4 regions of the Providencia manganoxydans genome follow, and region 2 is predicted to be linked to each of the others. Evidence: predicted binding sites of a transcription regulator. Region 2 holds the regulator's gene; each other region holds the start of a gene.
What was found. Region 2 encodes PurR, which represses purine synthesis genes. Its sites were predicted from a motif close to CANGCAAACGTTTGCNTG; they were not measured.
Positions count from the first base shown of each region.

Region 1: the regulator PurR is predicted to act here: its motif matches at 2,365-2,382, upstream of JI723_RS01590 (NCS2 family permease).
Region 3: the regulator PurR is predicted to act here: its motif matches at 3,547-3,564, upstream of glyA (serine hydroxymethyltransferase).
Region 4: the regulator PurR is predicted to act here: its motif matches at 2,053-2,070, upstream of serA (phosphoglycerate dehydrogenase).

Region 1 covers NZ_CP067099.1:352,144-359,641, reverse strand. Annotated here, with positions in the region: gene yihI (Der GTPase-activating protein YihI) at 246-773, opposite strand; gene JI723_RS01590 (NCS2 family permease) at 951-2,285, opposite strand; gene JI723_RS01585 (amino acid ABC transporter permease) at 2,494-3,246, opposite strand; gene JI723_RS01580 (amino acid ABC transporter permease) at 3,248-4,000, opposite strand; gene JI723_RS01575 (ABC transporter substrate-binding protein) at 4,073-4,903, opposite strand; gene phoU (phosphate signaling complex protein PhoU) at 5,488-6,201, opposite strand; gene pstB (phosphate ABC transporter ATP-binding protein PstB) at 6,215-6,991, opposite strand; gene pstA (phosphate ABC transporter permease PstA) at 7,029-7,498, opposite strand, start outside.
Region 2 covers NZ_CP067099.1:2,595,064-2,602,561, forward strand. Annotated here, with positions in the region: gene slyA (transcriptional regulator SlyA) at 135-569, opposite strand; gene JI723_RS11635 (DUF1289 domain-containing protein) at 1,245-1,484, opposite strand; gene gloA (lactoylglutathione lyase) at 1,757-2,164, shown strand; gene rnt (ribonuclease T) at 2,371-3,012, shown strand; gene JI723_RS11650 (Grx4 family monothiol glutaredoxin) at 3,104-3,451, opposite strand; gene sodB (superoxide dismutase [Fe]) at 3,935-4,513, shown strand; gene cydH (cytochrome bd-I oxidase subunit CydH) at 4,587-4,670, opposite strand; gene purR (HTH-type transcriptional repressor PurR) at 4,941-5,966, shown strand; gene punR (DNA-binding transcriptional activator PunR) at 5,970-6,875, opposite strand; gene punC (purine nucleoside transporter PunC) at 6,998-7,498, shown strand, end outside.
Region 3 covers NZ_CP067099.1:1,653,762-1,661,259, reverse strand. Annotated here, with positions in the region: gene suhB (inositol-1-monophosphatase) at 69-872, shown strand; gene JI723_RS07295 (3-phenylpropionate MFS transporter) at 965-2,116, opposite strand; gene glyA (serine hydroxymethyltransferase) at 2,188-3,441, opposite strand; gene hmpA (NO-inducible flavohemoprotein) at 3,793-4,992, shown strand; gene glnB (nitrogen regulatory protein P-II) at 5,403-5,741, opposite strand; gene JI723_RS07275 (NAD+ synthase) at 5,754-7,376, opposite strand; gene glrR (two-component system response regulator GlrR) at 7,467-7,498, opposite strand, start outside.
Region 4 covers NZ_CP067099.1:1,495,771-1,503,268, reverse strand. Annotated here, with positions in the region: RNA gene ssrS (6S RNA) at 1-1, shown strand, start outside; gene JI723_RS06495 (5-formyltetrahydrofolate cyclo-ligase) at 94-684, shown strand; gene serA (phosphoglycerate dehydrogenase) at 724-1,974, opposite strand; gene rpiA (ribose-5-phosphate isomerase RpiA) at 2,329-2,985, opposite strand; gene JI723_RS06480 (LysR family transcriptional regulator ArgP) at 3,170-4,069, shown strand; gene JI723_RS06475 (oxidative stress defense protein) at 4,066-4,800, opposite strand; gene argO (arginine exporter ArgO) at 4,925-5,542, opposite strand; gene mscS (small-conductance mechanosensitive channel MscS) at 5,740-6,615, opposite strand; gene JI723_RS06460 (YacL family protein) at 6,765-7,136, opposite strand; gene JI723_RS06455 (VOC family protein) at 7,349-7,498, shown strand, end outside.

The DNA.
Region 1 (7,498 bases), 2.1 Mb from region 2:
TAACATTCCTCGATAGCGACAATTCCCACTTGGCGGATCGCACTTTATAAATTTTTATACCCTAATAATTTGAGATGCAGTTTTAAGTATGATGAATACATTGGCGAAATTATATTCATCATATCACAGAGTATAACGCGAGATTCATCACAGAGAGTTGACGTAGCACCAAACATGCTATCAATTGAACGAAATTCCATCAAAACTCCCCCAGCAGAGTTGCCAGAGGAGGAAGAAAAAGCAGATTACTTACTTTTTAAAATACGCATGATGTCATCGAGTTTTTCTTCATCTTCCTCTTCTTCATCATCCGTTAATTCAATACCTAAAATAGACATCAACTCATCAATACGATCTAAACAGGTATCAATGTACTCTTGCTCTTTCGCTGTCACCGTTTCGCCATCTTCTAAACGTGCTAACAAGCTGTCTAAACGATCATCTTGTTCTAGCATTTCCAGTTCTTGCTCTGGTGATAACTTCACTTTTTCTACAGGCTCTTTCACCTTCGCTGGACGCGGCACTGCCACTTTTTCTTCAGCAATCAAAGGAACTGGTTTTTTACTGCCAAGACGCGGGTCATTAACTTGATTTTGGCTAGCTGACTGACCATTAGCTGATTTTTCTTGGTAACGCGCTCCGGCTTTGTTACCGCGATGTTTTTTCTCGCGTTTACGCTCACGCCCTTCCGCATTCAGCTCTTCTTTAGACTTGCGGTACTTTTTCTTAGTTTTGCCAGCAGAGTTGCTCGCCGTTTTTTTGGGTGAATTCATGGTCTGATACCTTGATAAAGTCAGTTTCTGTTGCGGAATCTAGCAGGATCCCGCTAGCAGTGGAAGCTCTTGCGCAGCAATTAGAATATTTTTTTGCATTTTGCTTTTGTTCATTATAGCAAAACGGCTCTCATAACGAGAACCGTTTATCACGAAAGGCGTGGTAAGAAGAGATAATTAAGCGTCAACCAGAACCATTTTTAAAATAAATAAAATGGAAACTAAAATCACACACAGACCTAGGTCACGCCAGCGGCCAGTACCAATTTTCATCGCACAATAAGCAATAAAGCCTAATGCGATACCTTCAGTAATTGAAAAACTGAATGGCATCATCACCGCAGTAATAAATGCAGGTACTGATTCAGTTAAATCATCCCACTTAACACGGGTCAAACTGGATGTCATCAAGACACCGACGTAAATCAGTGCACCCGCGGTTGCATACGCAGGTACCATACCTGCCAGTGGAGAGATAAACATGGTCAATAAGAACAACACACCGACAACCAGTGCGGTTAAACCAGTACGGCCACCAACAGAAACACCCGAGGAGCTTTCAATGTAAGCGGTCACTGATGAAGTGCCCATCGCAGAACCCGCTACTGAACTTAAGCTATCCACATACAAGGCTTGTTTCATGCGTGGGAAAGTACCGCGTGCATCAGTAATTCCTGCTTTATCTGTCACGCCGATCATGGTGCCTGAAGAGTCAAATAAGTTAACTAACATAAAGGCAAAAATAACCCCTGATAGTGCCAGATCTAACGACCCCATAATATCAACTTGACCCACTACCGTTGTAATACTTGGTGGTAGAGAGAAAATACCATTAAACTGTACATCCCCTAGTGCAAGGCCGATCAATGTCGTGACCACAATCGACACTAATACTGCGGCATGGATATTACGCGCAGCTAGGATGGCAATAATGAAGAAGCCAAGCGCCCCCAACCAGACATTATGTTGAGTAAAATTACCAATAGAAACTAGAGTATCTGGATTCGCAACGATGATACCTGAGTTTTTTAAGCCCATCATGGCAATAAATAAGCCAATCCCACTAGTGATACCCACTCGTAGACTTAATGGAATGTTCGCAATGATCCAATAACGAATGCGAAATAAGGTTAAAATAAACAAGCCTACCGCACCCCAGAACACAGCCCCCATAGCGACTTGCCACGAATATCCCATTGCGCCAACAACCACAAAGGCAAAAAAGGCGTTAAGCCCCATTGCAGGCGCAACAGCGATAGGTAGATTTGCCAATAATCCCATTAGAATACTACCAATCGCCGCAATTAAGCATGTAGTCACGAATACCGCTTTGATATCCATACCTGCGACTGAGAGAATTTGTGGGTTAACAAAGACAATGTAAACCATCGTGAGAAATGTGGTAAAACCCGCAACGACTTCTGTTCTTGCCGTTGTACCGTGTTCTTGTAATTTAAAAACACGCTGAAACAGACCCTGCTGCTGCACAGAGCCAGAAGATTGATTACTCATGAAATATTGCGCCCAAAAAAAGTTTTTTTCGCCCTATCCTACAACAAACAAAACAAGAGTGTTACCGTTAAAATGCAAAAAAGAAAACGTTTGCGTAAATATAACCGATAGGAATGCGCTAACTCACTGATACAGCAAGGCGAATCAGAACATGCAGAAAAAAAAGAAATTTTAATGGCGACCATTCAAAGCCGCCATTAATGACCAATTAAGATAAGGCCAATAATTTTTGTCGACGCCAAAATAGCAAAGAACGCTTTATGGATGGTGCAGTGGATTGATTTTGACGACTTATTCGTTTTGCGACAAGGTTTGCAACAATTTCTAGCGTCAAACACATTATGAAATAGATAAACCCAACAAATAAAAATACTTCCATCGGATACACCATTTCACGATTATTGACTTGGTTAGCTAAGAATGACAATTCAGCAACCCCTACCACGTAAGCCAAAGAAGTATCTTTGATCAGGGCTACCCATTGATTAATAAATGATGGCACCATCATACGTAGCGCTTGAGGCAAAATAATTTGCCATAATACCTGCCAGCGACTAAAACCTAACGATAAACCGGCCTGCCACTGCCCTTGACCAATCGCTAAAATACCGGCTTTTACCGCATGTGCGAGATAAGCTGAAGTAATCAGAGCTAATGCACAAATCACCGACGTAATACCTGGAATATCAGCGTTAAAGACAATTGGCAGTAAGAAATAGGTCCAAAAAATCAACATAATGACGGGTATTGCACGGAAAAAACCTAAAAATGCAGCAAATAGGTTCATCCAAAAACCACGTAGCATCGCCAAAGCAACACCGCCCAGCGTACCAAGTATAATCGATGCAATACCTGCAATCAGGCTGATGATTAGAGTCAACAAAGCGCCTTCAATTGGTCCATCAGGAAAAGTACCAAATAACAGATACTGCCAATTTTGCTCTATTACAGAAAAATCCATTTTATACCCTCACCGCTAAATTACGTTGTGCTCGCCACTGCCCCCACGCTTCCATTACCGCAATAATGGCAATGTACAACACTGTCGCGATACCAAACGCAGTAAAAGTTTTGAGTGTTTGGCTATCGACTTGACGTGATACATAAGAGAGTTCTGCAACGCCAATTGCCATCGTTAATGAAGAGTTTTTTACCACATTCATGTATTGCCCTAACAAAGGTGGCATCGCAATCTTTACCGCTTGTGGTAACACAACGTACCTCATTGACTGCCATCCCGTTAAACCCAATGCAAAAGCAGCGTACTTTTGGCCTTGTCGTACACCACGAATACCTGAACGAATTTCCTCCGCGATAAAAGGAATGGTATATAACGTAAGCCCAACAAAACCGGCTAAAAACTCATATGATGGCCAACTCAAAGTGATCCCTAAAAAAGTGGCCTCATGGGGAGTATTTAACCAATCCATCACGTCAGGTGACAAAATATCACGTGATGCGAAGGCCCAAAAAAACAGTTGAACTAACAACGGTGTATTACGGAAAATCGAAATATAAATATTCACTATCCAACGCAATGGCGCTATTTGGCTATCCCTCGCCGAGGCAACCAAAAAACCTAATAGCGTTGCAGCCACAATGGTACAAACCGAGATCCAAATCGTCAGCAATAGCCCATAGCCAAACCATGTTAAATACTCGGGAGCCAAAAAATGCTGCGACAGAAATTCACCGCTAATAAATTTTTCAAACATAGATGCTGCCTTTGATAACCAACAACCCCGCTATTGATAGCGGGGTTGTTGTCACTGATTAAGAACTACAAATTACTTTTGCTGATCGAGCGGCGCGAATTTAAAATCACCGCGTGGTTGAGCAGCTTTTGTATCTGGGCCAAACCAGCGGTTATAAATCACTTCTGCTTGACCCTCTTTTTCGAGTTTCAATAACGCTTCATTGACGTTTTCAACTAGACGCTGTTCACCTTTAGAGGCTGCCAGCGCTTGATATTCGCGTGTAATACTGAATGGTGAAATTTCAAAATCCGCTTTTACTTTTTCAGGTAAATTACCTAATAAACCAACCAGTTTTGCATCATCTTGAGTGATTGCTTGCACATTACCATTACGCAGAGCAGCGAACGCCTGTGGAGTATCATCATAAGAAATCACTTTAGTATCAGGATAACGTTCACGCAGCGTCACTTCTTGAACAGTCCCTTTATCGGCACCGATACGCAGTGGCGCAATATCATCAGGGGTTTTTAACACGCCTTTACGAGCGATAAACTTCTGCCCTGTCGCAAAGTCAGGGATAGAAAAATCCACTTGTTTCGCGCGTTCATCAGTAATGGTGAAATTAGCGCCAATTAAGTCTACTTTACCTGAAGTTAGCAGTGGAATACGGTTAGCGGGATTGGTTGGACGCAGTTCTAATTTGACGCCAAGGTTATCAGCGATTGCTTGCGCGATATCAACATCGTAGCCCGTGAGTTTTTTGCTTTGTGGGTCAATAAACCCAAATGGTGGATTGCTATCAAACACTGCGACACGAATAACACCGGCTTGCTTGATGTCATCCAGTTTATCTGCCTTGGCAACGTTAGCCAGCAGCGCAAATCCTGCAAGTAATGCAGTAGTTAAAACACGAGCTTTCATTGAACACCCCTGACGGTAAATTTGTGTAAATCGACCATCTCAAGTTATCAAGGAAGCCTTATTTCTTGAAATACTATTAATTAATATATTTATAATAAAAAGGAATATGAGTATTGTGTTTTAAATCATGTCGCGCATTGCTGGCGAAGAGAACATAAAAAGTAAAATATAATTTACTTAAAGGCCGATAAGTTAATTATTTTTTACCTTAAGGGGATTTTATCTGTAGCGTAACCGAACGCTCTGATGGGGATGCACACAGAATTGAAATATTGGTGATATTGGTGATATTGGTGATATTGGTGATATTGGTGATATTAATATTAAAATATATAACACTCTAGAAAATGAGAATAAAATAAATAAATCTAAATATGCATGCCCTAAATAGTTCGTTCTACAGCTAGGCGGCAAAAGAGCGAAGCCCTAGGAGCATACATAAGTATGTGACTAGGGTTCGCGATTGCAGCCAACAACGCTGTGGAGCGAAATATGACGGGCATATGGAACCCTAGGAGCATACATAAATATGTGACTAGAGTTCGTGATTGCAGCCAACAACGCTACGGCGCGAAGTATGACGGCTATTTTTTGGTCATCATTTTCTCTAGCTGATCCCCGCCTACATGCCTGAAATCTTGGCCTTTGACATAGTAGAATATAAACTCGCAAATGTTTTGGCAGCGGTCACCGATACGTTCGATAGAGCGCGCGCAAAACAACGCAGTGAGTACGCTAGGTATCGTTCTTGGATCTTCCATCATGTAGGTCATCAGTTGACGCACAATACCTTCATACTCTTGGTCAACTTTTTCATCTTCACGATAGATACGGATAGCTTCTTCCAGATCCATACGGGCAAAAGCGTCCAGTACATCATGCAACATTTGTACAGTATGTCGGCCTAATGATTCAAGGCTAACCAGCAGCGGTTGATGCTGATGAGAGAATTTTTCGAGTGCTGTTTGGCAAATTTTATCAGCCACATCACCAATACGTTCTAATTCAGCAATCGTTTTTGAAATTGCCATTATCAGACGCAAATCACTTGCCGTTGGTTGCCGTTTAGCGATAATTTTCACACATTCTTCGTCAATTGCCACTTCCATCATGTTGACTTTGTGGTCATTTTCGATAACTTCGCGTGCTAGAGCCTCATCCTGATTGTGCATGGCAGTGATCGCCTTGGTGAGCTGTTCTTCAACCAGCCCTCCCATGGTCATCAATTCAGTATGGATATGTTCCAGCTCAGCATTGAACTGCCCAGAAATATGTTTGTTGTGGTTCAGCGTATCCATAGTCGGCTCCATATCAACCGTAACGGCCAGTAATATAATCTTCAGTTTGTTTCATTTCAGGTGTGGTAAACATCTTGTCTGTTTCATTGAACTCAATCAGCTCACCTAAATACATAAAGGCCGTATAATCAGAACAACGTGCAGCCTGTTGCATGTTATGAGTCACAATCACCACGGTATATTCAGATTTTAACTCGCTGATCAACTCTTCAATACGTCCTGTAGAAATGGGGTCGAGAGCGGAGCATGGCTCATCCAGTAATAATACTTCTGGACGGATCGCAATACCTCGCGCAATACATAGGCGCTGTTGCTGACCACCAGATAAGCTATAACCACTTTGGTGCAACTTATCTTTTGTTTCATTCCACAGTGCGGCTTTAGTTAGTGCCCATTGAACACGCTCATCCATATCAACACGTGATAATTTCTCAAATAAACGTACACCAAATGCAATATTGTCATAGATTGACATCGGGAATGGGGTTGGTTTTTGGAATACCATACCAACTTTGGCGCGTAATAGAGCGATATCTTGCTTATCCGTCAGGATATTTTGACCATCTAACAGAATTTCACCTTCTGCACGCTGTTCGCCATACAGCTCGTACATTTTGTTAAAAGTACGCAGCAGCGTTGATTTACCACAGCCTGATGGACCGATAAATGCAGTGACTTTATTTTTTTCAATATCTAACGAGATATTTTTTAACGCGTGGAATTTTCCATAATAAAAGTTAAGGTCACGTACTTTAATTTTACTGTTTGCAATTTCATTTGCATTAATCATGGCTATTTCTCTCTATAATTCTTTATTCGATCCGGGTTTAGTGTTTTTTCTGAGCAAACACAACGCGAGCGATAATATTTATTAACAGGACACAGAGGGTGATCAACAGAACCCCTGCCCACGCCAGTTCTTGCCATTCAGAGAACGGGCTCATCGCAAATTTGAAGATAGTTACAGGTAGGTTAGCAATTGGCTCGCTCATATCTGTACTCCAGAACTGATTCGATAATGATGTGAACAGTAATGGGGCAGTTTCACCTGCGATACGTGCAATAGCTAATAAGATACCCGTAATGATCCCGGATACTGATGCTTTCAACGTAATAGATAAAATCATTTTCCACTTTGGCGTACCTAGCGCATATGCCGCTTCACGCAAGCTATCAGGTACCAATTTGAGCATGTTTTCTGTAGTACGAATCACGATAGGGATTTGCAATAATGCTAATGCAATCACCCCTGCCCAGCCAGAGAAGTGTTGAACTTGAGCAACAACGATAGTGTAGA
Region 2 (7,498 bases):
ATAAACCATATTAATAATTAATTATAAAATCAATTTACTTTATAAACATCAAAAAATAGATATCATCAGAAAAAGTAAATAATCTTTCAAAATAATTTAAATTTGAATAATATATAGGTCATAATATTTCTAGATTATAGATCTCCTTGTAAGCGAGAAATGTTTTTCTCTAACTTTAAAAGTAGTAATGATAACTGCCCTAGCTCATCAGCAGTGATATTACCTAAGATTTCTTTACGCGTATTGTCAATAACTTCATCAACCGTTTTAATAAATGGCTCAGATTCATCAGTGAGCTTTATTCTCTTAGCACGTCGATCATTAACACAAGTATGACGAGAAATTAATTTCTTTTCCTCTAACTGATCAAGCGTTCGTACTAGTGAGGGCTGTTCAATGCCAATCGCTTTTGCCAGTTGGATCTGCGACTGTTCTGGCGGTAATTGACTAATATTATGTAAAGTAATCCAATGTGTTTGTGTTAATTTAAGCGGTTTTAAGCGATGATCAATCAATGATCTCCACATGCGAACAACACGCGATAAATCAGTTCCTATTTGTGACTCCAATGTTCCCTCCTTATACAATACTATTTGGTTTAACAAATATACAAGTTATAAATTATATTTTAAATTATATATTAACTCCTTCTTGCCATGACAACCAATTATTATGAAAAACCATGATAAATACCTATTTATAGTCAATGTCAATCATTTGATTCGTGATATCAATCAACTAGCAGAATTCACTCGTTTTATATATTAAAATCCATTTTATTTACTCACATAAACTATCAATTATCTTGTTAATAAGAATAGCCTTACTCCTGTTTCAAATCTATCTATTTTAACCCTTATAGTAATTACAATTAACAATAAAAATAACAATTCTCAATTAACCCTTTAAAAACAATAAAATATAGTTAATCTTAAAATCATGTTATTTGGGGTTATATTACTTCTATTTAATCATTATTTTGAATAAATAAAAATTAATTGAAGAGTGTAAATGCAAATTAATAACAATGAATTAATTAACAATTAAATCATACTAAAAAAATACTAAACATTGCTGAATGATAAGAGAGCAGCATGCTAAGTTCATTAAAAAACAATATAATGAGTAGCCGATAAATATAATCATCATATTTCAACGTAAAATACTTCAACTTGAAGTATTTTGAATATAAAAATTATACTTGATAGATATTCAATCAATGGAAGGCTAGGTAGGCGAACCGGTCAAAACAGCTCTTGTTGTGCTGTAGGTGGATCCTCTTGTGTTTTTTTTATCGCAAGCGAACGCATATAACGCTGGCGACATAAACGTAAAATATTACGCTTCTGGGGATCTGTAAATTTTAACCAACCAAAACGCTCTTCACGAGAGCGATAGCAACCTCGACAATAGCCTTGTTCGTTAGTTTGACAAATTCCGCGACAAGGGCTCTGGATTTCAAAAAACTCAAGTTGCTCCGCCATGTAAATACCACCTAACGATAAACATTAAATAATGATATACTCCATAAATACGATTATATCTATCATTTACTAATAAAAATTAAATAATTCGAAGTACAGTTAGATGACACCAATGTGTACAAGTGACGCAATATGAGCTTGTTCGACAATAATACTGCAACTTGAATTACCTCAAGTATAAACCCATTTCGTTGTGCTCAAGAGCACAGATACGTTATATTAATCGTTAAAACGATTCAGTTTCACTCAGTTACTTTTTAGGGAGTCTTAATATGCGCTTATTACATACCATGTTACGTGTGACAGACATGCAGCGTTCGATTGATTTTTATACCAAAGTATTAGGTATGCGATTACTGCGTACGAGCGAGAATCCTGAATATAAATATTCATTAGCATTCGTTGGTTACAGTGATGAAAGTGAAGGTGCTGTCATTGAGCTCACCTATAATTGGGGAGTTGATAGCTACGAATTAGGTACGGCTTATGGCCACATTGCCCTTGGCGTCGATAATGTCGCTCAAACCTGTGAAGATATCCGTCATGCAGGAGGTAATGTCACACGTGAAGCAGGCCCGGTAAAAGGTGGTAATACCATTATTGCTTTTGTTGAAGATCCTGATGGCTATAAAATTGAATTAATTGAAAATAAAAGTGCTAGCAAAGGTCTTGGCAACTAATTAATTCGAGTTATTTAAGTTAAGCAGTAAATATTACTGCTTAGCTTAATACTATTAATAATTCGAGGTGCAGCAAGACAGCCAGTAACAGTAGTCACTGAACCTTAATGAAAAAGTGCTTCAATTTGAACTATGACGGGTATATGCAAAATTTTACTGGGTTTGGCATAATAACCAACAACTAGAAACTCTAATATGAATGTCTAATGTCTGATAAAAATAATCCAAATGCACTGGTGAGTCGCTTCAGGGGCTATTATCCTGTTGTTATTGATGTTGAAACTGGTGGATTTAACGCTAAAACAGATGGCCTACTCGAGATAGCCGCCATCACCTTAAAAATGGATAAAGAGGGTTGGCTATCACCCGATGAAACACTCCATTTTCATGTCGAACCATTTGAAGGGGCAAACTTAGAGCCAACAGCCTTAGCATTTACAGGAATTGATCCCACAAATCCCCTACGTGGCGCTGTCAGTGAATATGATGCGCTCCATGCTATTTTTAAAATGGTACGAAAAGGTATGAAAGCCACTGATTGTAACCGTGCCATAATCGTCGCGCATAATGCAACGTTCGATCATAGTTTTGTCATGAATGCAGCTGAACGTGCGGGCCTAAAACGCAATCCTTTTCATCCATTTGCAACTTTTGATACAGCTGCACTAAGCGGTCTAGTCTTTGGTCAGACTATCTTAGCAAAAGCGTGTGTTACCGCAGGGATCCCCTTTGATGGTAAGCAAGCACATGGTGCGCTCTATGATACTAACCGTACAGCCCTACTTTTCTGTGAATTAGTCAATAAATGGAAAAAGTTAGGTGGGTGGCCATTAGCCGAACAAGACTAGTTGATTCAACGTCTCATAGCAAAAAACCGTATTAGCCAATCAGGGACTAATACGGTTTCTTAGAATTATTTAGACTATCTCTACAGGGAAATTACTCTGCACTTGCCTCATCAGCTGAGCGATACTTATCAGCTGTTTCTTTAATCAGTGCTTGTAATTCACCACGCTGATACATTTCCATGATAATGTCACAACCCCCTACTAACTCACCATCAACCCACAATTGTGGGAACGTTGGCCAATTAGCATATTTTGGTAGTTCTGCACGGATATCAGGATTTTGCAGAATATCGACATAAGCGAAACGTTCACCACAAGCAGATAGAGCTTGAACTGCCTGAGCAGAAAAACCACAGCTAGGAAGCTTAGGAGAGCCTTTCATGTACAGCAGAATTGGATTTTCTTTGATTTGGCGTTCGATTCTTTCAATTGTCGTCATTTTTTTACTTCCTTAAAGCTTGGGTGCTGGTTTTGCAGTCAGTAAACAATCGCAAATGCAGATGATGCAACTGTTACTAAGCGAGAATATTTGACCGAAAATATTACTACACATTGTTTCATACAATATGCCAGTTTTACAGGGGCATTACTATAACACCCTCAAATAGAAAAAGGGATTTTTTCTCTATCAGTCTTTTAAAGATAGTTAAATCAAATTAGCTTTATTCTAGCAAACGCATTTTGTGATTTTAGGCTTTATTATCTATATGATTTTACGATGTATTTATATGCTGAATTTGTTAATATAGTACAATGATGCACATGACCATATTTTTATTGTGGTATAATGCGCTAATGACGATAAAATGATACATACAGTGCGCTATATTTTAGTATGTACATGATTAAAAAGACAATTACTCGCTCAACTTTGAGCATCACACCCATACGTGTTGTTTAAAACGCAAACAAGGAGTACGCAATGTCATTTGAACTACCCGCTCTACCTTATGCAAAAAATGCACTAGAACCTTATATCTCTGAAGAGACGTTAGAGTACCACTATGGCAAACATCACAATACTTATGTTGTTAACCTCAACAACTTAGTAAAAGGTACCGCTTTCGAAGGTAAATCCCTAGAAGAAATCATTAAAACTTCTGATGCTGGCATTTTTAACAATGCTGCACAAGTGTGGAACCACACTTTCTATTGGCACTGTTTAGCACCAAATGCAGGCGGCGAACCTACAGGTAAAGTTGCTGATGCAATAAATAAAGCATTTGGTTCATTCGCTGACTTCAAACAACAATTTACCGATGCAGCAATCAAAAACTTTGGTGCCGGTTGGACTTGGTTAGTGAAAAAAGCAGATGGTAGCTTAGCAATTGTTAATACATCTAATGCTGCAACACCAATCTCTGGTGATGATAAGCCTATCCTGACAGTCGATATTTGGGAGCACGCTTACTATATTGACTACCGTAATGCACGTCCAAAATATTTAGAAAACTTCTGGTCACTCGTAAACTGGAAATTTGTTGAAGAAAATCTTGCTTAACTGATTTTTGGCAACATTTAGGGCGAGCAGTGCTCGCCCTTTGTGATCTTACCTTTGCTATTTAAAGGCAAAATTAAAAAATATGTATTGCAAATGTGATGATCACTGCCAAAGAACCAATTGCTGCTAATAATCCGAATTTAAAATCTGTATCCATGAGTTCCTCTCATTATCAAGAACAGTTAACCAGCCATTTGACCCTATACTGTATAAGGTTAAATAAGTATGACATGACGATTTATAAAAACCAGTGTCTATATCACAGGTTATAACATCAATTATTTCTTTTGTTTTTGCGCTAGATCAGACAAAATCCATAACAAATCGCTAAATTATTGCCAGTTAAGTAACTATGCCTCAATATGCTGGTAATTTTTAATAAGTATTCATAACAAGACCGATTATTGGTCAGGAGTTTTTTTTTCCCATGGCAACGATTAAAGATGTGGCGAAGCGTGCTAATGTCTCCACCACAACTGTATCCCATGTAATTAATAAAACGCGCTTCGTAGCCGATGATACTAAGGCTGCTGTTTGGGCTGCGATAAAAGAACTCAACTATTCGCCAAGTGCTGTTGCTCGTAGTTTAAAAGTTAACCATACTAAGTCGATTGGCTTACTTGCCACATCGAGCGAAGCCCCTTATTTCGCAGAAGTTATTGAATCTGTCGAAAACAGTTGTTATGAAAAAGGTTACACACTCATTCTTTGTAACTCACATAATAACTTAGGTAAACAGCAAGCTTACTTACAAATGCTTGCTCAAAAACGTGTTGATGGCCTTCTGGTGATGTGCTCTGAGTACCCAGAAAAGCTCATTAGCATGTTAGAAGATTACCGTAATATCCCTATGGTCGTTATGGATTGGGGGACGTCGCGAGGTGATTTTACTGATAGCATTATTGATAATTCATTTCATGGTGGTTACTTGGCGGGTCGTTACTTAATTGATCGTGGGCATCGTGATATTGGGGTGATCCCAGGCTCACTTGAGCGGAACACGGGGATTGGTCGCCTCACCGGCTTCCGAAAAGCAATGGAAGAAGCCAAAGTCACTTTACGTGATGAGTGGATTGTACAGGGAGACTTTGAACCTGAGTCCGGCTATAAAGCAATGATGCAAATCTTAAGTAACAAACAAAAACCAACAGCGGTCTTTTGTGGTGGTGATATTATGGCTATGGGAGCCATTTGCGCTGCCGATGAGATGGGGCTGCGTGTTCCACAAGATATTTCTATCATTGGCTATGATAATGTGCGTAATGCACGCTATTTTACCCCTGCACTCACCACTATCCACCAGCCCAAAGAACGTCTAGGCCAAATGGCCTTTACTATGCTACTCGACCGTATCGTGAATAAGCGTGAAGACGCACAAACCATTGAAGTGCACCCACGTTTAGTCGAGCGCCGTTCTGTTGCTGATGGACCATTTATTGATTATCGCCGTTAACCGTTAAGGTGCTAACCACTCAGCGTTGAGAGTTTGACTGTCTCCAAGATATTCAAGTAACCAACTCAACGCTGGTGATGTATTTTTTTCAACCCAAGTTAAGCAGCAAGGGCTTGGTGGAAAAGGCTGTGATAACTCTAATGGGACTAACTTACCCTGCGTACAATACGGCGCTGCGCGATGTTCCGGAACCATGCCGACACACAGCTCATTAACTAAACACACCATACCATCTTCCCAATAAGGTACCACAAGGCGCCGTTGGTTATCTAATGCCCATGTATCTCTTTTAGGAAGATTTCTTGAAGTATCTTCAAGGCATAAACTCGGGTAATCACGCATTTGATCATCTGTTAGTTTCCCTTCAATTTTTGCCAATGGGTGATTTGGCGCTGCAACACACCACCATGACATAAAGCCCATATCACGAAAACTGTAACGTTCTCCGATGGGTGAAGCTCTGGTTGCCCCAATTGCTACATCCACTCGACCATCAGCCAATGCATCCCATACACCATTAAAAACTTCAGGGTGAATATATAATTCGATATCCGGAAAATGACGATAGAAATCTAATATCAGTTGCTGTGTCCGTTGAGGTTTCACAATACAATCAACAGCAATACTAAACTGCCCTCTCCAACCATTAGCTGCCTGTTGGCATTGATGACGCGTTTGTGTCATTTTTTTGATGACTGAGCGCCCTTGCTTGATAAATATCTCCCCAGCTTCCGTCAAGACGACATCGCGATGACGGCGTTCAAATATTGGTACAGCAAGCCATTCCTCCACTTGCTTAACGGTATAGCTAATTGCGGAAGGGACACGATGTAATTCCTCTGCTGCGCCACTAAAACTCCCGGTTCTTGCAACCGCATCAATCACTTCTAACGCATGCGCTGACCACATAACGATACCTTTCAAAAATTTTGATAGCAGGATCCAAATATTACCGTTTCACAATGTAAAAATATAGCCTATACAATAGCGTACATATTAACAATTTTGTAAACTCTAGAAAGTAAATCGCTATGACAAATACTGTGACGAAAAACTCCCCAGGTTTTATGCTCTACCTTGCTGGACTGAGCATGTTAGGGTTTCTAGCCATCGATATGTACCTCCCTGCATTTGGCTCTATGCAAACGGCATTAAATACCACTGAAGGGGCAATTAGCGCCTCCTTAAGTATCTTTCTTGCTGGTTTTGCCTTCGCACAACTGCTATGGGGACCTTTGTCAGACAAACTTGGACGCAAGCCTATTTTAATTGCTGGCTTATTACTGTTTATTCTCAGCTGCTTAGGTATTCTTTGGGTAACCGATGCGACACAGTTACTGATCCTACGTTTCTTGCAAGCTGTTGGCGTTTGTAGTGCCGCTGTTCTTTGGCAAGCATTGGTTATTGACCGTTATGATGCGGCGAGTACCCAAAAGGTATTTGCATCTATTATGCCGCTCGTTGCATTATCACCGGCATTGGCGCCATTATTAGGTGCATGGGTATTGGAACATTATGACTGGGAAATTATT
Region 3 (7,498 bases), 940 kb from region 2:
TGATGAACATCTATATAATCCGCCCACTCAAAGTTTTTCGTTCTTTAACATTCCAGTGGAAAAAGCCCATGCATCCGATGCTTAACATCGCCATACGTGCTGCACGTAAGGCCGGTAATCATATAGCTAAAAGCTATGAAACGCCTGATAATGTTCAAATCACTCAAAAAGGCACTAACGACTTTGTGACTAACGTTGACCGTGAATCAGAGCATTTGATTATCGAAGTCATCCGTAAGTCTTACCCAGATCACACTATCATCACAGAAGAAAGTGGTGAATTATTAGGTAAAGAAGATGAAATTCAATGGGTAATCGATCCACTGGATGGCACTACCAACTTCACAAAACGTTTCCCTCACTTTGCTGTATCTATTGCTGTCCGCATTAAGGGACGCACAGAAGTTGCTGTCGTTTACGACCCAATGCGCAATGAGCTATTCAGCGCAGTTCGCGGTCAAGGTTCACAATTAAATGGTTACCGTCTACGTGGCGCCGACGCTCGTGAACTAGATGGCGCGATCGTTGCAACAGGCTTCCCATTCAAACAAAAACAACATTCAGTTGTCTTTATGAATATCATGAGCAAAATGTTTGAAAGTTGTGCAGATTTCCGCCGCACAGGCTCTGCTGCTCTGGATTTATGTTATGTCGCTGCTGGCCGTGTTGACGCTTACTATGAAATTGGCTTAAAGCCATGGGATTTCTTAGGTGGTGAGCTGATCATGCGCGAAGCTGGCGGTATTATGACTGACTTTGTTGGTAACCATAACTATCTGGCTTCAGGTAATATCGTTGCGGGTAGCCCACGAATTGTTAAAGATATTCTATCCGTGATGCGCGAAGAGCTATCTGAAGCGCTAAAACGCTAAACTAACAATACATCTTGAAAGGCGCTGGAAATCCTTCAGCGCCTTTTTTATTGATAGAGCCATAAATGCACTGGTAATCGCAAAACACCAGCTTATGACTGTGCAGTAACTTTTGGTCGAATAAATAATGCAGGTATTGCCAACAATGCCATTAAATAAAAAACAACACCATGTTGATCAGGGACACGTTTATAAATTGCGCCCGCCACAATCGTCATTATTGCTAGACCGCCTCCCATTGCTAATGCGGAATAGACAGCTTGTAACGGAATAATTTCGTTTTCTTTACGTGAACTAATAAACCGCATCGCAGCGAGATGACAAACTGTAAACGTACCACTATGCAATATTTGCACCACGATCAGCACAGGAAGTGAAGTAAAAGCCCCCATTAAGCTCCACCGAATAATGCCACATACAGCGGACAACAATAGCAAGTTGCGAGCACTCCAACGACGGAATAGCTTATGACTTAACATAAAGACCACCACTTCAGCCACCACCCCAAGTGACCACAAATTACCAATGACTGAATCTGAATACCCCGCTTCTTTCCAAAATAATGAAGCAAAGCCATAGTACGCAGCATGTGCGCCCTGCAATAAGGTGACACAAACGAGAAATCGAATAATATTTTTATCTGCAATAAGCTGTTTGAAGGTAATTTTAGACTCACCTACCGTTTTAAATACCCCCGCAGGCATAACCATTGGTTTAAGCATCGCGCCTAGTAACAACGCCAAACAGCTAATAATTAATCCAATCATGATGGACTGATGGCCATAAACGCTTGCATAATGGCCCATTAATGAAGAGCCGATAATAAATGCGATTGAACCCCAAACTCGAATTTTGCCATAATCAAATGGAAATTGTTTTTGCCACGTCCCTGCTAATGAATCACCAAGGGGAACCATCGGTGAAAAAAACAAATTAAACCCAATCATGACAAAAAATAACCATGCCCAATGCGATCCAAAAGCAAACCCAATCGCAAATATCAGAGAAAGTGCAGCCAGTATTCGCAACGCAGTAATGAGTTTTGAGGGATCTTTTACCATCGGTGTGATAAACATTGAACCAAGAAAACGTGCAGCTAGCCCTATTCCCAATAGCAATCCGATCATTTCAGCATCAATACCTTCCCCTTGTAGCCAAATTGACCAAAACGGCAAGAAAATACTGTAAGCTAAAAAATAGGTAAAATAGTCAATCGCAAGCCAATGCGTTGATGGGATTACCATTATTCCTCCTTGTTTTTCAATACAAAAAACCCGCCAGAAGCGGGTTTAAGTAAATTTAACACTAGCTTAAATTATGCGTAAACTGGGTACTTAGCGCAGATGTTTAATACTTTTTGCTTGATACGCTCAATGGTCGCTTCATCATTAAGATTATCTAACACATCACACATCCAGCCCGCTAATTCACGTGCGTCTGCTTCAGTGAAGCCACGACGAGTGATGGCGGGTGTCCCAACGCGAATACCAGAGGTAACAAATGGGCTTTTAGGATCGTTAGGAACGCTGTTTTTGTTAACAGTGATATTAGCACGGCCTAACGCAGCATCTGCATCTTTACCTGTGATATTTTTATCAACCAAATCAACTAGGAACAAGTGGTTCTCTGTACCACCAGATACCACTTTATAACCGCGTTGCTGGAAAATTTCTACCATTGCTTTCGCATTTTTAGCAACTTGCTGTTGATAAACTTTAAACTCAGGCTCCATTGCTTCTTTCAGTGCAACCGCTTTACCTGCAATAACATGCATTAGCGGACCACCTTGAGAACCTGGAAATACTGCTGAGTTTAGTTTTTTATACAGTTCTTCATCGCCACCTTTTGCAAGGATCAAACCACCACGCGGACCCGCTAATGTTTTGTGTGTAGTCGTTGTTACGATATGTGCATGTGGAACTGGGTTCGGATAAACACCCGCAGCAATGAGCCCTGCAACGTGAGCCATATCAACGAACAAGTAAGCATTGATGCTATCTGCGATTTCACGCATTTTTGCCCAATCAACCACACCTGAGTAAGCAGAAAAACCACCGATAATCATTTTAGGTTTGTGTTTTAACGCTTGTTCTTTGATATCGTCGTAGTCGATTTTGCCACTTTCATCAATACCGTAAGGTACGATGTTATACAGTTTACCTGAGAAGTTAACCGGAGAGCCGTGAGTTAAGTGACCACCATGGGCAAGGTTCATACCTAAAACCGTGTCACCTGGTTGTAATAATGCCATATAAACGGCAGCGTTAGCTTGTGAACCTGAATGTGGCTGCACGTTAGCATAATCCGCACCAAACAGCTCTTTTGCACGGTCAATCGCTAATTGCTCAACAACATCCACATATTCACAGCCGCCGTAATAACGTTTCCCCGGATAGCCTTCTGCATATTTATTTGTTAGCTGAGATCCTTGAGCTTGCATCACTCGTGGACTGGTGTAGTTTTCTGAAGCTATTAATTCAATATGTTCTTCTTGACGTACAACTTCCTGCTCCATTGCTTCCCAAAGTTGTGGGTCATAATCTGCAATATTCATTTCACGCTTTAACATCCGCTTCTCCTGCCTCAGCTATTCAATAAGTTGGTAATAAAACTAACGCAATAGCACACAGTGTAAACTCTTTTTGTTCGAGGTGATAGCCCTAAACAAAAAATATACGCAAACGTTTGCATATATTTTATTGACACTAAATCAACATAAGTTGCATCAAAATAAAATCATACAAATTCATATTGTAAAGATATTAAACGCTATTTTTTTATCGTCACATCAATAAACACTCTATTTTTAGGCCTTTTTTTAATAGACCTATTTACATTGTGAGTTAAAAGTTATAAGTTGCATTTAAAATACATGTTATAAATTTCATCTGCTAGTGAAGAATTTTCAAGGGAGTCTGCCATGCTAGACCAACAAACTATCGCTATCGTCAAATCTACTATTCCTGCCATTGCGGCAACAGGCCCTAAGCTGACCGCACACTTCTACGACAGAATGTTTAAACAGCATCCTGAACTCAAAGATATTTTTAACATGACTCATCAAAACAATGGTTCACAACGTGAAGCGTTGTTTAATGCGGTTTGTGCATACGCAACCTATATTGAAACCCCTGAAGCACTAATTTCAGCGGTTGAAAAAATTGCTCAAAAACATGCAAGTTTAAATATCAAACCTGAACACTACCCAATTGTCGGTGAAAACTTGCTGGCTGCAATTGATGAGTTACTGGATCTGGGTCAGGAAGTCTTGGATGCTTGGGGCAAAGCGTATGGCGTGCTAGCTGATATTTTTATTCATCGCGAAGCAGATATTTATCGCCAAAATGCGGAGAAAAAAGGTGGATGGGAAGGACTGCGTGAATTTCGTATTGCAGTAAAACAAACACAGAGCGATGTGATCACCAGTTTTGAGTTTGTTCCTGTCGATGGACAACCTGTTGCAGACTATCGTCCAGGCCAATATATTACCATTTACATCAATGATGATAGCTTAGCTAACCAAGAGATCCGTCAATACTCACTCACCACCGCTCCTAATGGTCAAAGTTATCGTATCGCGGTTAAACGCGAACAAAATGGAGTTGTCTCTAATTATATTCACCATGAACTCAATGAAGGAGATATTGTTCATCTAGCCCCACCTTGTGGTGATTTTTTCATTGATGTTGATAATCAAACTCCTGTTACCCTGATTTCAGCAGGTGTTGGCTTAACGCCGATGTTAAGCATGCTTAATCAATTAACTCACGAAGGCCATGACGCACAAATTAATTGGCTACATGCAGCAGAAAATGGTGCGGTACACGCATTCCATCAGGAAGTGAATAAGCATTTATCCCATCATAAAAATAGCCAGTCTGCGATATGGTTTAACCATCCTCGCCCTGAAGATAAGCAAGGCTTTGATTATCAATTCAGTGGATTGATGGATTTATCAGCAGTAAAAGAATGGTTAATGATCCCAAATATGCAATTCTATTTCTGTGGGCCAGTGGGTTTTATGCAATATATTGGTAAGCAATTGATTGATATGGGTGTTTCAGCAGATAACATTCATTATGAATGCTTTGGCCCTCATAAAGCCCTGCCATTGAATTAATAGGCAATTTTGCGGTAATGGTTTTGCATGTAAACATAGTTTTAATCAATCCCATTCTTGTGTTTACACCATTACCGCTTTTTCCCTTCTGAGAAATAGTAAATAGCTTGTTTTAAATAAAGAATTGGCTAACGCTACTCCGTCAAATTTGACGAAAAAGATCCTCTAAATAATTCGTGCTACAGCTAGGCGGCAAGTGAAAGAGACCCTAGGAGCATACATCAGTATGTGACTAGGGCGAATGAGCGTAGCCAACAACGCTATATCGCGATGTATAACGCGGTAAATCCTCTAAATAATTCGTGCTACAGCTAGGCGGCATGTGAAAGAGACCCTAGGAGCATACATTAGTATGTGACTAGGGCGAGTGAGCGTAGCCAACAACGCTGTAGTGCGAAGTATGACGAGGATTAGATGGCTTCCTCGTCCTGCTCACCTGTCCTAATTCTAATCACACGGGCGACATCATACACAAAGATCTTCCCATCGCCGATTTTGCCGGTTTGTGCTGTTTGCATAATAGTTTCAACACAGCTTTCAACGATATCATCAGGCACGACAATTTCAATTTTGACTTTTGGTAGGAAGTCGACCATATACTCTGCACCACGATAGAGTTCTGTGTGACCTTTTTGGCGACCAAAACCTTTGACTTCGGTTACGGTCATACCCGTAATCCCGACTTCCGCCAGCGCTTCTCGAACGTCATCAAGTTTGAATGGTTTGATAATTGCATCAATTTTTTTCATAAATAATTCCTGCTATGACCAGTTTTTACGGCCAAAACCCGATGTGATCGGATAACGACGATCTTTTCCGAAATTACGCACCGTAATACGTGGTCCAACTGGCGCTTGACGGCGTTTATATTCGTTAATATCGACAAGACGCACAACGCGATGAACGATTGCTTCATCGAAGCCTTGTTCAATGAGTTGAGCAACTGAGTAATCTTTTTCTACGTATGCTTCTAACAGTGCGTCCAAAATATCATAGGGTGGTAAGCTGTCTTGATCGAGCTGCCCTGGTGCTAATTCTGCTGAAGGCGGCCTATCAATCACACGCTGCGGGATAGCGGGCGAGACAGTATTACGATATTTGGCTAATTCAAACACCAATGTTTTTGGCACATCTTTTAAAACATCAAAACCACCGGCCATATCGCCATATAAAGTGGAATAGCCAACGGCAGATTCACTCTTATTACTGGTGGTTAATACTAAACGGCGGCGTTTATTTGACATCGCCATTAGGATAACAGCACGGCAACGCGCCTGTAAATTCTCTTCTGTGGTATCGACTTGTGTACCTTCAAACATCGGTTGTAACTGTGCCATAAAGGCATCAAACATTGGTTCAATCGAAACAATATCAAATTCAACACCAAGTAACTCAGCCTGCTCTTTGGCATCATGAATACTCATTTCTGAGGTATAGCGGAATGGCATCATAACAGCTTGTACGCGCTCTTTACCTATCGCATCAACGGCTATCGCAACGGTTAGACCTGAGTCTATCCCTCCCGATAGGCCTAAAATTGCGCCATTAAAGCCATTTTTATTGATATAATCACGAGTTGCCATCACCAAACCTTGATAAACCTGTGCAACTAGTGAAAGTGCTGGAGCGGGGTTATCCATTGGTATAATGTCTAAATCATTAAACTGGCAATTCACCACCTGTTCATTGAAATCTAATAACTGATGGGTCATTTCACCATTACTGGCGAATACTTTAGAACCCCCATCAAAAATCAGTTCATCTTGCCCACCAACTTGGTTCAAATAGATAATTGGCAATTGTGTGCGCTGACAGTGAGCCACTAACAATTCACTACGAATATGCTCTTTATTTCGATCATAAGGTGAGGCATTGATGGTGAGTAAAATTTCAGCACCAGCCTGTTTCACCGCATCAACAGGCGCATCAAACCAGATATCTTCACAAATCAATAAACCAATACGATAACCTTTAAAATCAACAACACAGGTTTTATCGCCAGCACTAAAATAGCGTAATTCATCAAAAACACCGTAATTTGGCAGTTCTTGTTTGAAGTAACGCGTGAGTAATTCACCTTGGTAGAAAAAAGACAACGTATTGTACATTTTGCCACCTTCAGACCATGGGTGACCAACAACAATGGCGGTTTCACTGCTTGCCTTCTGTAAGCGCTCTAATTGCACTAAACAACGCTGCGTTAAGTCAGGGCGAAACAATAGATCCTCTGGCGGATACCCTGTCAGTGATAGCTCTGAGAACATCACAATGTCAGCAATATTTTTTTGTTGTTCAACAACTTGCAACATACGTTCGCAGTTGCCTTCAATATCACCAACTAACCAATTTAATTGAGCTAGTGAAATATTAAGCTTACGGCTCATAAGGTCTTTCTTCTCCCGAGCAGGTGTATTAATACTTTAATTTATTTATAACCAGAACATTAACGACTGAGCGACTTAATACAATAGTTATTATTCTTTAAAATCATTAGCTTCTAAATCAT
Region 4 (7,498 bases), 1.1 Mb from region 2:
CCATTTTTCCCTTCGTGTTGTCTTTACCTTTGTTTCTATTATTACGTTACACTTGCGGTAATTTATTCGATTATTTCTGAGGTATATGAAACCATGGAAGATCAACTATCAGCTACCCGTTATCAAATTCGCCAGTCTACTCGAAAAAAACGCCAACAACTGAACGCTATTGAACAGCAAACTGCCGCACAAAAGATCATGCAACATGCTTTATTGCACTCGAAAGTCAGCCAAGCTAACAATATTGCATTATTTCTCTCCTTTGATGGTGAAATCGATACACTGCCGCTAATTAACGCACTATGGCAGCAAAATAAAAACGTTTATCTCCCTGTTTTACATCCTTTCAATCGAAACAATCTATTATTTTTGCGTTATACCTCTGAAACTAACTTAGTTAAAAACCGTTTTAATATTGAAGAACCACCACTCGATGTCACTCAAGTGCTTCCACCAAACCAGCTCGATATTATGATGATCCCTCTGGTCGCTTTTGATGAACAAGGCCAACGCTTAGGTATGGGGGGAGGATTTTATGATAGAACATTGGCAAATTGGCAACACAAAGGTTTTTATCCTATAGGGTTAGCGCATGACTGCCAATATGTGAAGTCACTGCCTGCCGCACACTGGGATATTCCACTGCCAGAAATTATCACCCCTCAAAAAATATGGCACTGGTAACCAGTGCCATCAGATGACAAGCAGACAACAATTGATTAATTAGAACAATAAACGAGCGCGAATAGTGCCCGGTAGTTCTTTTAATTTCACCAAAATATCATCAGCTTGGTCAGGCTGCTGAGTAATGATATCGATCACTACATAGCCCACATTACCTGTAGTGCGCAAATACTGACCAACAACGTTAATGTTGTTCTCTGTGAATACTTGGTTAATGCTATTCATTATGCCTGGACGGTTTTCATGAATATGCAATAGACGGTTAGTATCTTCAGTATGTACCGGTAGAGAAACCTCTGGGAAGTTGACCGCAGATAATGTAGAACCATTATCAGAGTATTTGGCTAATTTGCTCGCAACTTCTAACCCGATATTTTCTTGAGCTTCTTCCGTCGAACCACCGATATGTGGAGTCAATATCACATTATCGAATTTAATTAATTCACTGACGAATGGGTCATTCGGATCATTGTTACCGGCAGGCTCTGTTGGGAACACATCTACCGCAGCACCTGATAAATGCTTGCTTTCTAATGCATCCGCTAAAGCAGGAATATCTACCACTGTTCCGCGTGAAGCATTGATAAAAATGGCCCCTGGCTTCATCAATTCAAATTGCGGTTTAGCAAACATGTTTTTAGTACTTGGTGTTTCAGGTACATGTAAGCTCACCACATCGCTCATATTTAATAGCTCAGCCATTGAACGAACTTGTGTTGCATTCCCCAAAGGTAATTTGTTTTCGATATCATAGAAGTAAACATCCATACCAATACCTTCAGCTAAGATCCCCAACTGAGTACCGATATGACCATAGCCTACAATACCTAAACGTTTACCACGTGCTTCAAAACAACCTTTTGCTTGTTTTTCCCAAATACCGCGGTGGGCTTTCATGTTTGCTTCAGGGATACGACGCAGTAATAATAGTAATTGGCCAAGTACCATCTCTGCAACGGAACGAGTATTCGAGAAAGGCGCATTAAATACAGGGATCCCACGTTTAGCCGCAGCATCTAAATCGACTTGGTTAGTCCCAATACAGAAACAACCTACCGCAACCAATTTTTCAGCCGCAGCAAAAACTTCTTCAGTCAAATGAGTACGGGAGCGAATACCGACAAAACGCGCATCTTTAATGGCTTCTTTTAATTCTTCATCCGACAGTGCACTTTTGTGATATTCAATATTGGTATAACCTGCTGCTTTTAGGTTATCCACCGCGCTGTGATGAACACCTTCCAATAATAAAAACTTAATTTTGTCTTTTTCCAAAGATACCTTGACCATTTACCCTACCCTATCATGCTTAAAATTCGTAACAGATGAATCTCCGACTACCAACATAGCAAAAAATGGCACAGTATCAATACAATCGTTTGCCTAGCCCTAACTATCTAGCGCGAAGAAAAAGAAGTTATACGGAAGAAAATCAGGGGCGGTAACACAAAATAAGGATTTTGCCTATGTTATAAGCATTAGTGTGAGATATATCACCAAAATAGTGATAAATAAAAAATCGTGAATTTTTTTACTAATAGTTAATACCAGAAAAATCAATATTAAAAATATCTATCTACTCATAAAAAAAATAAACCAGTAAAATAATCACTGGTTTATGTTCATCTGAGGTACATTTAAACGCTATTTAATGGTTTTAACCCCTTCAGAGGTACCCATCAATACAACATCTGCCCCGCGATTCGCAAACAGGCCAACAGTGACCACACCTGCAATACCATTAATTTTATTTTCAAGGGCAACAGGATCAACAATGCTTAAATTATGAACATCTAAAATCACATTACCATTATCGGTAACGACATTTTGGCGATATTCAGGTGTTCCACCCAATTTTACTAACTCACGCGCCACGTAGCTGCGAGCCATTGGGATCACTTCAACAGGAAGTGGGAACTTACCCAATACATCAACTTGCTTTGATTGATCGACAATACAAACAAATGTTTTAGAAATGGCAGCAACAATTTTTTCACGAGTTAGCGCAGCGCCACCGCCTTTGATCATATTCATGTGATGATCAATTTCATCGGCACCATCGACATAAACATCTAATGAATCAACATCATTACAATCTAAAACAGGAATACCTAACGCCTTAAGTTTTGCAGTAGACGCTTCTGAACTCGAAACTGCACCTTCTATCTGACCTTTCATTGTCGCAAGTGCATCAATAAAATGAGAAGCGGTAGAACCCGTCCCTACGCCAACAATCGTGCCAGGTTTTACGTAATCTAATGCTGCCCAACCTACTGCTTTTTTTAATTCGTCCTGAGTCATGCCCATGCCTTTTGCTATTTAAAATATCAATGAAGTTAGTGTTAGTAGTATATACTGTACACCCAACAAGTTCAGCTTTGTTCGCTATATTCTGTGATTTATACAATGTCATTAATATTTCAAGTGTTCTGCAATAAATTATGGCATATTAACCCATAGAATAACGACAAGGAGAATATCCCCAATGAAGCGCCCTGATTACCGCGCGTTGCAAGCACTGGATGCTGTCATTCGTGAAAGAGGATTTGAGCGCGCAGCTCAAAAACTGTGTATTACGCAGTCAGCTGTTTCACAACGGATCAAGCAATTAGAAAACCTATTTGGCCAGCCGCTACTTGTCCGGACAGTGCCACCGCATCCCACTGAGCAAGGGCAAAAGTTACTAGCATTGTTGCATCAAGTAGAATTATTGGAAGAACAATGGCTTGGTGATGAAAATGGTGGTTCAACGCCACTACTGCTTTCGCTTGCGGTCAACGCTGATAGCTTAGCAACATGGCTGTTACCGGCCCTCAACCCTGTGTTACGTAATAGCCCAATACGCTTAAATATCCAAGTGGAAGATGAAACGCGTACCCAAGAGCGTTTAAGACGCGGTGAAGTAGTTGGTGCGATCAGTATTCAACCACAAGCCCTACCGGGGTGCCTTGTCGACAAATTGGGGGCTTTGGATTACCTTTTTGTTGCGTCACCAGACTTTGCCGCAACTTATTTCCCTGATGGCGTCACGCGCTCATCGCTGCTTAAAGCGCCGGCTGTCGCATTCGACCATCTTGATGATATGCATCAAGCTTTTGTGCAGCAAAACTTTGGTTTATCGCCGGGGAGTGTCCCTTGCCATATCGTGAATTCATCAGAAGCATTTGTGCAATTAGCCAAACAAGGGTCAACCTGTTGTATGATCCCACATTTGCAGATAGCGAATGAATTAAAAAATGGTGAGTTAGTAGATTTAACACCGGGGCTATATCAACGTCGTATGCTTTACTGGCATCGTTTTGCACCAGAAAGCCGCACGATGAAGAAAGTGACAGACGCCCTACTCAAAACAGGGCGCCTAATGTTGAAACAAGAAGAGATTTAACGTTTTAACTCAAAAACCACATCAACTTGGTCATTAAAATCAATACTCTGCTGCTCATAAGTTTCATTAACATCACGTTCAGGAGCAGCAGCAAGTACAGCTTTAGCACGATAGTTCATCACTGGTGCTGGGTATGGAACCGCATCAGGAGCACGATAATTGATACTGTATACAGGCCCTAACTGAACACTAAAACCTTTGGCCAATGCGTTAGCTTGTTCAATCGCATTTTTAATTGCTTTTTCACGTGCTTCATCACGATACTGTTGTGGATTATTCACACCAAACTGAACCGAATTAATTTCATTTAGTCCCGCTTTCAAAGCCCCATCCAGCAGTGTATTAAGCTGATCTAATTTAGTGACTTTAACTTCAACAGAGCGAACCGCCGTATAACCCACAATTGATGATTTTTGTGATTCTTTGTCATACTCATATTTAGGCTGAGTACGCACATTAGCAGCATTGATATCTTTCTTTTCAATGCCGTTTTGTTTTAAAAACTCAAAATACTCAGCAACACGCTTATCAACACCTGTTTTAGCGGCTGCTGCATCTTTCTCAGTAACTTCAACATTAATATTTAATGTTGCCATATCAGGTGATGCCTTAATAACTGCATTACCTGATGTCGTAATATGTGGGCCTTCAGGAAGTGGATTGGCTTGTGCAATAGCTGGAACCGCAATACCCGCCATCATGGCGGCAAGAACTAAAGACTTTAACTTCACAGGACCTCCTAAGAAATAATAACAAGAAAGTTGCCGTGATATTATCACTCACTAGCAACCTACATAAACCTTAGCACATACAATGTAAAGTTCGTTTCAGATTAATAAGAAATTACAATTATCCTTAATACCCTAATCCTTGTTTTGCTAATTGAATAGCAATAAACCACATTACTGTGCCAACAAATACATTAATAATACGTTGCGATAACGGTTTATTTAACACAGGTGAAAACCATGCCGCTAACATCGCTAATGCAAAAAACCAAACAAATGAAGCCGTCAACGCTCCCGCTGTAAACCAAGGGCGTAGTTGGCTTTCTAATTGACCGCCGACACTCCCCAACACCACGAAAGTATCTAAGTAAACATGTGGATTAAGCCATGTCACGGCAAACAACGTTATGATTACTCGCCAACGACTAGCGATTTGATGCTCTGCGCTTAACACCATATCGTCGCGACTAAATGCGCTACGAAAAGCACCATACCCATACCATGTTAAAAATCCAACACCAGCCCATGTAATCAGCTGCATCAATATTTCAGATTGGCTAAGTAAAGCGCTACCACCAAATACCCCTGCAACGATTAATAACGTATCACTTAAAGAGCATAAAAATGCACTCATAATATGATATTGCTTTCGACTGCCCTGCTGTAATACGAAGGCATTTTGTGGTCCTAATGGAAGGATCATCGCTGCCCCAAGTAAAGCGCCCTGTAGATAAATAGTAAACATGCACTCATTCCAAATAATTATTCACTGTTTATGCGACAATTCTATCGATAAAAAATTATTAGTGAAAATTATTAATTCTTATAGAACATTAGTAAAACTACTTTCGCGATGAGGTATAAAAATGATAAGAAAGGAAGAAATGAAAACAGGGTAACGTATTCAACATACGCAACCCTGTTATGACGCTCAGTCCACGATTATTCAGCAGATTGATTTTTGACGACAGTTTGTGATTGTTGGTGCAAATAGACATCCATTTGCGGGAAAGGAATACCAATTTTGTGCTCATCAAGAGCGCGTTTAAAGTTTTCCATCAGATCCCAATAAACAGGCAATGCATCGCCATTCGTGGTCCAAAAACGCACTAAGTAATTCAATGATGATGGTGCCATTTCATTCAAACGAATGGTCACACCTTTATCATGTTGAATACGGCTATCAGCTGCAACAATATCACCCAACACTTTTTTCACTACATCGATGTCTGAATCATAAGCAACACCAACTGTAATATCAGTACGACGATTTGGCTCACGTGAGACGTTAATAATACTATCTGCAATAATTTTACCGTTAGGGATGACAATAATACGGTCATCCGCGGTTCTCAGTGTTGTAGAGAAGATTTGTACATTTTGTACTGTACCTTCAACTGCACCAATCTTCACATATTCACCCGCACGTAATGGTCTAAATACCACCAATAAAACGCCCGCAGCAAAGTTACCCAGTGAATTTTGTAACGCTAAACCAACTGCTAAACCCGCGGCCCCCATTACGGCTATTACCGATGCCGTTTGAACACCAATTTTGCCAAGTACGGCAATAAATGTGAAGGCAATAATAGTATAACGCGCAATGGCAGATAAGAAATCACTCACTGTCGCATCAATGCCGCGAAGAGTCATGATACGGTGTAAACCACGACCTGCCCATTTCGCAATCATCATACCGACAATTAATATGATAATGGCAGAAACAATATTCACCACATACTGAACTAACAGATCCTGATTTGCCGCAAACCAACTGGTTGCGTTATTCAACGCTCCTGTAACATCATCAGTATTCATAAAGCCCTCGAGTTTTTAAATTGAACAATATTGTGAATAAAATAACCACACTCTCCCAAAACTTAACCTTCTGACAGGCTAATCATGTGGTATCACTGTCGAATAATAACTGTAATTGCTAAAATCTGACAACATATCAAAACAAAAGTTTATTGCCTTTTATTTTCTAAGACAAATCGTCTATATTCATTAAGCATACTAAGAAAGTCATCAATGCCACAAAATGCGATGCTTTCATTATCATAATAACTCATTCCTTCTTCCAATCCATCCGTTTCGAAAGCGAGCTGATTCGCTTTGATCATCACCTCTTCTTCATCCAAAAACAGTGTATATTCGTGACCAATCAACTCCCACTGTTTTTCGCTACCTTTAACTGACTCGTAACTTTGTTCAATATCTTCGAGTAAGTTTAAGTCGCCTTTTACCTCTTCATTAAGCCAATAACCAATCGCCTCATGATCCATCGAAAATTTTGCTGATATCTCGCCTGTAATATCTTGAAAAAATTGGTAATCCATAACTCACCTCCACCAGACGTTATTACGCTTAATTATACCCTTAGTTACGTATTATTGTTGGTATAAAAATAATATTGTTATGCCATAAAGCGCACAGAAATCGCCAACACATCTAAGTATTAAACTAAAATGAATGAGGTAAGAAATGGGAGTAATTGCAAAGTAATTAAGCTAAGTAAATTATAAAGAATATTTGGAGGGATGACTGGCTTATGATTAACCATATCGACCATTTAGTGTTAACGACCACGAATCAAAATTTATGTATTGATTTCTACACCCGTGTTTTGAAAATGAACTTAGTCACATTTGGTGAACAGCGCTATGCAATACAATTTGGTCAACAAAAAATAAACATTCAC